Regions from separate parts of the Sphingobium sp. AntQ-1 genome, predicted to be linked through region 3. Evidence: predicted binding sites of a transcription regulator. Region 3 holds the regulator's gene; each other region holds the start of a gene.
The links. Region 3 encodes LexA, which represses DNA repair genes until DNA is damaged. Its sites were predicted from a motif close to GTTCCNCNCTTGTTCT; they were not measured.
Positions count from the first base shown of each region.

Region 1 (3,278 bases), 1.2 Mb from region 3:
AAGGCGTCGTTTCGCGCCGGCAGCCGCTGCCGCAACCAGGCCAGCGCCACCAGCGGTCGCCACGCCGCCAGCGCCTCCGGCTCCATGTCCGTCACCGCCCGATAGCGGCTGATATACTGGGCCGCCGCCTGATCCCGTATCTTTTCCTCCCACCATCCCCCCGTCTGGCCGGGACCAAAGCGCATCAGCATCTCGGTCCGCACCACGTCCGTCGGCGCTGCGGCGCGCGCCGCCCGCGACCAGTCGATCACCGCCAGTCCGTCGGGCGTCACGATCAGATTGGCCGGGTGCAGATCGCCATGGGACAGCGCGTCTCCCTCGATCAGTTGGTCCAGCCGCTCGATCGCGGCGGCGCGCAGCCTCTCGCCCACTGGCGCCACCTCGATATCCTCGGCCAATATCGCCTTGCGGCTGCGCAGCATCGGCAAGCGCTGCGCCTGGATATGCTGCTGCAACCGCGCCATCTGCGCCAGCGCCCAGCGCCAACGCCACGGTTTCTGGCGCAAATGGACCAGCAGGTCCGCCCCCGCCATCTCGCCATAGACGATCCCGCGCCGACCGCCCGCTTCCTTCAACCCCAGCGCCGGCGCCACCGGCAAGTCAGTCGCCTGGATCGCCTGCATCATCGCATATTCGCGCTCGACAATGCCGGGGTCGATACCCGCATGAAACAGCTTGAGCACTCGCCCCCCGTCCAGCCGGAACACCTCGGCGCTCTGCCCGGCGGCGATGAAATGGGACGGATCGGGCAGGCTCATGGGCGCAACCTCTGCCCTAGCGCGGCCGGATTGGCCAGTGGGTTTGCGGTGGACGGGAACGCGTCAGGCCGCCTTGCGCGTTTCAAATTTCCGCAAAAAAGTCACTGACGATATCGACTTCCTCATGGATCACCTGCCGCACCCGCACGCCCAGCCCCCGCTCTTTCAGCAACTGGCACAGCGCTTCCCCATCGATCAGGTCGATGGCCGGCGCGCCGTCGCGTGTAGCCTCCTTGCGCGCATCGGTGGTGAAAGTGCCGGTGGTGATGATCAACCCCTTATCCGCCCGCCCCTGCATCGCCCCGCGAAAATCGCGTACAGTGGGGGAAGACACCGATCCGGCATAGCGCTTGCACTGGAACAGCACCTGAAAACTGATGAGGTTCATGCGCAGCACGCCCGCCCCGTCAATGCCGCCATCGCCCGACTTGCCCGTCACCTCGACCCGCACGAAACCGCTTTCGCGCAGCAACCGCTGCGTAAGCCGTTCGAACGCGTCAGGCGGCATGGTGCGAAGCACTTTCAGCAGCGCATCGGACCATTCTGCCTCTTCTTCCTCGGTTGGCTGATCATGCAGGATGATTTCTTCGTTTCGGGTCGGCGTCGCTGCGTCATCGCCCATGGCCGCCGCCTCTTTGGCCTTCCGGCGCGCGGCCAGTGCAATTTGATGCACATTATAGGCATCGGCCACCATCCGCCGAACCTTCTCGTCTGGCATCGACACGGCTTGCCGCCCGTCGTCGGTCAACACCCACATGCCGCGCTTGGGATTATCGACCAACCCCGGATATTTAAGGTAACTGCGCGCCCACGACATGCGGTCGGGCACCACTGCCGCGCCGGAGGTCGGATAGGTCACGTCCATCTGCTGCGGCGTCATCCCCAGCATCTCGATCAGCGCTTCCTCTATCTCCTCGTTCGTCGCCGATCCGCCATGGCTGTCCAGCACCTTAAGTATGGGCAGCATGAAATCTTCGTGACGGGGGATGGAAAGAGGTGAAGTTTGATCGGTCATAACAAACGCCCCTGCTTGCCGGTATCCGCAAACGCTTTGATCTGCGCGTCGGACTGGCCACCGCTTGGCGACTTGAACAGGATATTATAATGAACTTGGGAATGGAACGGAGGGTCCGGGCAGACGAGATCGATGCCTTCACTGGCCACATACGCGCGTACCACGTCCAGATTATTGCCATAATAGAGTTTGTTGCTCATTGGTCCCCCGCTGCTGCCAACCCTAGTTGCGACCGCCATGCCGTGCCAAGCAAAACTTGCCTTTCCGGCCACCTTCCCCTGCCGCTGCCCAATCCCTATCTTCGCCCGCAAGGGCGCACCAGCGCTTGCCCAATTAGAACAAATCTGGAACAACACGCCCCATGAGCCTCACCCACATCTCCGTCCGCGGCGCGCGCGAACATAATCTCAAGGGCGTCGACGTAGACCTGCCCCGCGACAGCCTCATCGTCATCACCGGCCTGTCCGGCTCCGGCAAATCCAGCCTCGCCTTCGACACCATCTATGCGGAGGGGCAGCGGCGCTATGTGGAATCGCTCTCCGCCTATGCACGCCAGTTTCTGGAGATGATGCAGAAGCCCGATGTCGAGCATATCGAGGGCCTCAGCCCCGCGATCAGCATCGAGCAGAAGACGACTAGCCGCAACCCGCGCTCCACCGTCGCCACGGTCACGGAAATCTACGACTATATGCGCCTTCTCTGGGCGCGCGTCGGCATCCCCTACAGCCCCGCGACCGGCCTCCCCATCAGCGCGCAGACGGTGTCGCAGATGGTGGACCGCGTCGCCCTCCTGCCCGAAGGCACCCGCTTCTACCTGCTCGCCCCGGTCGTACGCGGGCGCAAGGGCGAATATCGCAAGGAACTCGCCGAATGGCAGAAGGCGGGCTACACCCGCGTCCGCATCGACGGCGAAATGATGCTGATCGAGGATGCGCCCGCCCTCGACAAGAAATACAAGCATGACATCGAAGTCGTGGTCGATCGCCTGGCCGTGGAACCCGACATGGGCACGCGGCTGGCCGACAGTTTTGAGCAGGCCCTCAAACTCGCCGATGGCCTCGCCTTCGTGGACTTGGCCGACGGCGTCGTGCCGGGCCGCGAAAACGAAGTACAGTCCGCCGACAAGAAGATGAAGGGCGCGGGCATCCCCGCCAACCGCATCGTCTTCTCCGAAAAATTCGCCTGCCCGGTCAGCGGCTTCACCATCCCCGACATCGAACCGCGCCTATTCTCCTTCAACGCGCCCATGGGCGCCTGCCCGGCCTGCGACGGCCTGGGCGAACGGCAGGAATTCGACCCCGAACTGGTGGTCCCCAACGAAGCGCTCTCGATCAAGAAGGGCGCCGTCGTCCCCTGGGCCAAATCCAACCCGCCCAGCCCCTATTATATGCAGGTGCTCGGCTCCCTCGCCAAGGAATTCGGCTTCTCGCTCGACACCCCCTGGACCGACCTGCCCGGCGAGGTGAAGCTCATCATCCTTCACGGCACCGGCGGCAAGCCCGTCA
Region 1 covers NZ_CP117158.1:950,340-953,617, forward strand. The annotation lists gene sphantq_RS04715 (phosphotransferase) at 1-758, opposite strand, end outside; gene sphantq_RS04720 (restriction endonuclease) at 841-1,725, opposite strand; gene sphantq_RS04725 (hypothetical protein) at 1,770-1,973, opposite strand; gene uvrA (excinuclease ABC subunit UvrA) at 2,135-3,278, shown strand, end outside.
Region 1: the regulator LexA is predicted to act here: its motif matches at 2,109-2,124, upstream of uvrA (excinuclease ABC subunit UvrA).

Region 2 (3,278 bases), 1.9 Mb from region 3:
TCGGACACCACCGCGCCTGCGCGGTTATAGCCGTAGAAGGGGATGGTCAGATCCTTGAAGAACTGGCTGCGATTGTCGAACGTGCCCTTGCGGATACCGTCGAACACATCGATCGGCAGCCCGCCCGGATTGGCCTCGGTCTTCAGCATCAGCGGCGGCACCGCGCCGATCAGCGCCAGCTTGGCGACCCGGCTGGTGCCATGGCGGCCGACATAACGGGTGACTTCGCCGCCGCCGGTCGAATGGCCGACCAGAATCACGTCATGCAAATCCAGCGCCGCGATCACATCGGCCAGATCGTCGGCATATTGGTCCATATTGTTGTTGTCCCACACCTGATCCGACCGGCCATGGCTGCGGCGGTCATGGGCGATGGTGCGAAAGCCATGGTTGGCGAAGAACACCATCTGCGCGTCCCAGGCGTCGGCGCTCAGCGGCCAGCCATGGGAAAAGACGATCGGCTGGCCGTCGCGCGGCCCCCAATCCTTGTAAAAGAGGCGGGTGCCGTCCCTGGTGGTGACGAAATTGCGCATGATGAAAATCCCTTCTGTGTCTGGAAGAGCGTCTGTCTCGCCCTGTGCTTGCAGTTTTAGAGGCAATGACGGAGGATCGGGATTGGCGGTCCCGACATTAAGCGGGCCGATTCCGACAAAGGCTGCCCCATGGACGCGACGCAGACCCCCAGGGCCGAAATCGGCATCCTCCTCTATCGCGACTGCCAGCAGGCGATGGTCCATGGCATGACCGACCTGATCGCCATCGCCGGGCAGTTTTCACGGCAACATGGCGGCCCGCCACTCCGCGTCAGCCATTGGCAGATGCAGGTGGACGGCGGCTGCGCCCGCAGCCAGGACACGCATGAAGGCCACACCGGCACGCCCGACATCTGGCTCGTCCCCGGCCGCCTGTCGGGCATTCCCGATGCGGAGGAAGCCGCGCCCTACGCCCGCTGGCTGCTCGATCGCCACGCCGCGGGCGCCACCCTTGCCTCCAACTGCGGCGGCGCGTTCCTGCTGGCGGCGACCGGCCTGCTCAGCGGCCGCCCGGCGACGACGCACTGGTGGTTCGCCGACCCATTTCGGGGGCGCTTCCCCGACGTCAAACTGGATTGCGACCGCATCGTCATCGACGATGGCGACATCATCACCGCGGGCGGCCTGATGGCCTGGACCGACCTTGGCCTGCGACTGGTCGACCGCCTGCTCGGCCCGACGGTGATGCTCGACACCGCCAAATTCCTGCTGATCGACAGCGCGGGGCGCGAACAGAAGCATTTCGCCCGCTTCATGCCCCGCATGACCCATGGCGACGAACCGATATTGAAGGCCCAGCACTGGCTCGCCGCGCGGGAAGCCAAAGCCGTCAGCGTCGGCGACATGGCGGCGCAGGTCGGTATGGAGGAACGCACCTTCCAGCGTCGTTTCAAGGCGGCGACCGCCATGACGCCGATCGAATATGTCCAGCATCTGCGCGTCGCAAAGGCGCGCGAACATCTGGAGTTTACGAAGCGCACGATCGACCAGATCGCCTGGAGCGTCGGCTATGAAGACGCCGCCGCCTTCCGCAAATTATTCCACCGCCTTGTTGGCCTGTCGCCCGGCGACTATCGCGCCCGCTTCGCCGCACCAAGCACGCAGGCGGCCTGAATTTTTCGATAGTTAGCTAACTATCTAAATTTGCGGATGGCGATTCAATTGTCGCACTCGCTGTCTCAGACTTGCGGCTTTCCCCGCTCCCCGTTAAGTTCCCTTTTCGTTCTTATCAGGGAAATTTCATGAACAGCCTGGCCGCCCTCTTCATTCTCGTCGCCCTGCTGATTGGTCTTGCGGTCGGCTGGCTGCTCAGCGCCCGGTCCATGGCCCCGCTGGCGGCGGAAAAAGCCGATCTCGCCGCCAGGCTCGACCTCGCCACCACCCAGCGCAACGGCGCCATCGCCGAACTGGCGGTGGAAAAGGAGCGCGTCGCCCAGGCCGAAACCCGCATCGCCCGGCTCGAAACCGCGCAGGTCGTCGCCGACCAACAGCGCGAATCCATCCAGGCCGCCGCCGCCCAGCGTATCGAGTCCATCCAGGCCGAACGCGAAGCCGCGCTGCGCGAACTGGCCGGATTGAAGTCCGATACACAGGCCCGCACACAGGCCTTCGAGCAGCAGATCGCTGCGCTCCGGGACGCCAAGGAACAGCTCTCCGCCCAGTTCAGCGAAATCGGCGGCAAGTTGCTCGAATCCGCCCAGACCCAGTTCCTGACCCGCGCCGACCAGCGTTTCGCCCAGGCGAACGAGAAGAGCGAGGCCCAGCTCAAGACCCTGCTCAATCCGGTCGAAACCACGCTCAAACGCTATGAGGAGGGCCTCGCCCGCGTCGAAAAGGACCGGGTCGGCAGCTATGCCGAACTGCGCGAGGCGGTGCAGCAGGTCCATCTGGGCCAGGGACAGGTGCGTGAGGAAACCGCCAAGCTGGTCAACGCCCTGCGCGCCGCGCCCAAGACCCGCGGCCGCTGGGGCGAGCAACAGTTCAAGAACCTCATCGAAACCGCCGGCCTCTCCCCCTTCGTCGATTTCAAGGAAGAAGTGTCGGTCGCGGTCGAGGACGGCAGAATGCGGCCCGATTTCGTCATCAACCTGCCCGGCGACCAGCAGATGGTGGTCGACGTCAAATGCTCGCTGGTCGCCTATTTGAACGCCGTCGATCAGGTCGATCCCGCGTTGCGCGACGCCCATATGCTCGACCATGCCCGCGCCATGCGCACCCATGCCGACGCGCTGGGGCGCAAGGCCTATTGGGAGCAATTCGACAAGGCGCCCGACTTCGTCATCATGTATGTCCCCGGCGACAATTTCGTCACCGCCGCGCTGGAGGCCGACATGGACCTGTGGGAACGCGCGGCCAAGAATCGCGTCATCATCTGCGGCCCCGCCACCTTCCTGCCCCTCGCCCGCACCTTGGCGGGCCACTGGCGCCAGGCCAAGATGCAGGAACAGGCGCAGCAGGTCGGCCAACTCGGCAAGGAACTGTACGAGCGCCTCGCCGTCGCCGCGACCCATTTGAAGCGCCTCGGCTCCGGCCTCAACAGCGCCGTGTCCAACTATAATAATTTCATCGGCAGCTTCGAAAGCCGCGTCCTCTCGACCGGCCGCAAGTTCCGCGATCTCGACATCGAAACCGGCGGCAAGGAGATCGAGGCGATGGAGCCGCTCGACGTGCTGGCGCGCGACGCCCAGACCGACGAGGCGCGCGTCCTGCCGGCAGCGTAACGAACAAATAGAGGAACCAGCCCGG
Region 2 covers NZ_CP117158.1:1,619,539-1,622,816, forward strand. The annotation lists gene sphantq_RS08050 (alpha/beta fold hydrolase) at 1-533, opposite strand, end outside; gene sphantq_RS08055 (GlxA family transcriptional regulator) at 663-1,646, shown strand; gene rmuC (DNA recombination protein RmuC) at 1,775-3,253, shown strand.
Region 2: the regulator LexA is predicted to act here: its motif matches at 1,744-1,759, upstream of rmuC (DNA recombination protein RmuC).

Region 3 (3,278 bases):
AACCGTGCCGATCACCGCCGCCGCCGGACGCTGGCTGGCGCAGGATCTGGCGGCGCTGCGCGACCAGCCCTGGGCCGATCTGTCGGCGATGGACGGCTATGCCGTGCGCGCCGCCGAAGCACCCGGCCCCTGGCGCGTCACCAGCGAGAGCGCGGCCGGCGCGGCGGACCTTGCAGCCCTGGCGCCGGGCGAAGCGAGCCGCATCTTCACCGGCGCGCCGCTACCGCCGGGCGCCGACACCATATTGATCCAGGAAAATGCGACCCGCGACGGCGACTGGCTGACCGCCAGCGCCGATCCGCTACCCGCAGGTCGTCATGTCCGCACCGCCGCCTCCGACTTTGCGCAGGACGCCCTGCTGCTGGAGGCTGGCGGTCGCCTCGGCCCGGCTCAGGTCGCGCTCGCCGTGCTGGGTGGCCATGGCGTCGTGCCGGTCGGCGGTCGGCCGACGGTCGCGCTGCTGTCCACCGGCAATGAACTGGTGCCGCCCGGCGCCCCGACGCCGCCGGGTTTCCTGCCTTCCTCCAACGCGCCGATGCTTGCCGCCCTGCTCGCCGCCCTGCCCTGCGACGTCATCGACCTCGGCATCGTGCGGGACGACCTCGATGCGATGGTGGCCGCGATCGAACGGGCGCGCACGGCCGACATCATCGTGTCGACCGGCGGCGCCTCCGTCGGCGACCATGATTTGGTCCGTCCCGCTTTTGTGAAAGCAGGCGGCGCGCTCGATTTTTGGAAGATCAAAATGCGGCCGGGCAAGCCGCTGATGGCGGGGCGAATCGCCGATACGCTGTTCCTGGGCCTGCCGGGCAATCCCGTCTCCGCCTTCGTCACGGCCACGCTGTTCCTGTTGCCGCTGGTCCGTCATCTGGGCGGCGCACGCGATCCGCTGCCACCGACAAGCGACGCGCCGCTCGCCTCACCGCTGCCCGCCACCGGCGATCGTGACGATTATCTGCGCGCCTGGCGCGGACCGGGCGGCATCGTGTCGGTCACGTCACAGGACAGCGCGGCCACCGCCGCCATGGCGAAGGCCGACTGCCTGATCCTGCGCCCCGCCGGATCGCCGCCGGCGGCTCCCGGCGATCGGGTCTTGATTCTGCCGCTGCCCTGACATGTTCGGTGCTTGACTAACCTTCATCTGTTTCCTATGCGTTCCTCATACGTTCCACGGAGGATCGCAATGTTGACGCCCAAGCAGCAGGAATTGCTAAGCTTCATTCAGACCCGCTTGGACGAAGGCGGCGTGTCGCCTTCTTTCGAGGAAATGAAGGATGCGCTGGACCTGCGGTCCAAATCCGGCATTCACCGCCTCATCAACGCGCTGGAGGAGCGCGGCTTCATCCGTCGCCTGCCCAATCGCGCCCGCGCGCTGGAAGTGCTCAAGCTCCCCGATGCGATGCATCGCGCGCCCGCGCCAGTGATCGCGCTCAATCCCAAGGTCGCGCCGCCCGCCCAGCCGCCGATGATCCCCACCGCCGCCAATGACGTGATCGAAATCCCGCTGCACGGCCGGATCGCGGCCGGTGTGCCGATCGAGGCGATGGAAGGGCAGGCGATGCTCTCCGTGCCCGCCGCGCTGCTCGGCGCGGGCGATCATTATGCGCTGGAAGTGTCGGGCGATTCGATGATGGAAGCCGGCATCCTCGACGGCGACTTCGCGTTGATCCAGCGCACCGACGTCGCCCGCGAAGGTCAGATCGTCGTCGCGCTGATCGACGAGGCGGAAGCGACGCTGAAATATTTCCGCCGCGAAGGCAGCCGCGTCCGGCTCGATCCGGCCAACCCGGCCTATGAGCCGCAGATATACGATCCGCGCCAGGTCCGCATCCAGGGCAAGCTCGCGGGGCTGCTGCGCCGCTACAATTGAGGCCTGTGTGATTGGGCCTTAAATGATTCAGGCTGTTCCCTCCACGTCCGGCGGGTCTGGCGGGCGACCCAGGGATGCGCGTCGCCCGCCCGATGGACGGTGTGAACTTCGCCCTTCGCCAGGATCATGGACAGCCCACCGGTACGCGCGAGCGACCGGCGGTCGACCTTCATCCAGCGCGGTCGGCACCAGCGCGGCAGGCCCCGATCGCTGACGACGATGTCCGCCGCCGCGCAATCGCCGGCGAAACTCGACCGATCGATCAGCACATTGCTGCGAGTAAAGAGCAGCCGCCAGTCGCGGCCCTTGCCATCCTTCATCCTCATGGCGCACATATCCTGCGAGCAGCGCGTCTCCGGCAGCGCCGCGATCGCCGCCAGTTCGCCGTCATAACCTGCACTTTCCGACAGCACGTCCCGCACATAATCCCCCGCCCGATCGCGCAATATCGCCATGCCCTTTCCCGTCCGCACGGCGACATGCCGCCCGTCGCCGGTAATCAGGATATCGGGCGGCGCGGCGGTAAAGGTGACCGCCACGCCGATCAGCACCGGCGCAAGTCCCAGCCATCGCCATCCCGTCCGCCATAACAGGCACCAGAGCAGTCCGACGATGGTGATGCCGAACAGCCCCATACCCATGGTCGGCGCGAGCAATGTGGCCATAGGACTCGCCGCCACGCCATGAGCCAGCAGCAGCAACAGGTTCAGCGCCTGCTGCGTCAACCACCAGAACGGCGCGCCCAACCCTACGACATCCAGCACGAGCGCCAGCGCCTCCAGCGGCATGACGACGAAAGTGGTGAGCGGGATCGCGATCAGATTGGCGAAGGCGCCGAGCAGGCCCGCCTTGTGAAAATGGAACAGCGCGATCGGCATCAGCACCAGTTCGACGGCGATCCCGGTCGCCAGCATGACGACCAGCAAGCGACCCGTCTTGCGAATCACGCCCTCGTCCCTGACGGCGGCAAAGGCGCGAAAGCGCGGATGTTCGGCCAGCGCCACCAGCGCCGTCACCGCCGCGAAACTCATCTGGAAACTCGGCCCGACCAGCGCTTCGGGCCACAGCAGCAGCACGACCAGCGCCCCGGTCGCCACCAGTCGCAATGTCACCGCATCCCGACCCATCGCCAGTCCGCCCAAGACCAGCAAGCCCGCGACGCAGGATCGCACCGTGGGCACCTCCGCCCCGGTTAGCAGCGTATAGCCGATCCCCGCCAGCGCCCCGCCCGCCGCCGCGATCAGCATCAGCGGCCAGCCAAGCGCCGCCCGCTGGCTCAAGGCCATCACGCGCATCAGCAGGAAAATGACCGCCCCGATCAGCGCCGTCACATGCAAGCCGCTGATCGACAGAAGATGCGCCAGCCCGCTGCGCCGCATCGCTTCCGCATCCGCTTCGGGGATCGCGC
Region 3 covers NZ_CP117158.1:3,479,528-3,482,805, reverse strand. The annotation lists gene sphantq_RS17455 (molybdopterin molybdotransferase MoeA) at 1-1,114, shown strand, start outside; gene lexA (transcriptional repressor LexA) at 1,184-1,870, shown strand; gene sphantq_RS17445 (ComEC/Rec2 family competence protein) at 1,861-3,278, opposite strand, start outside.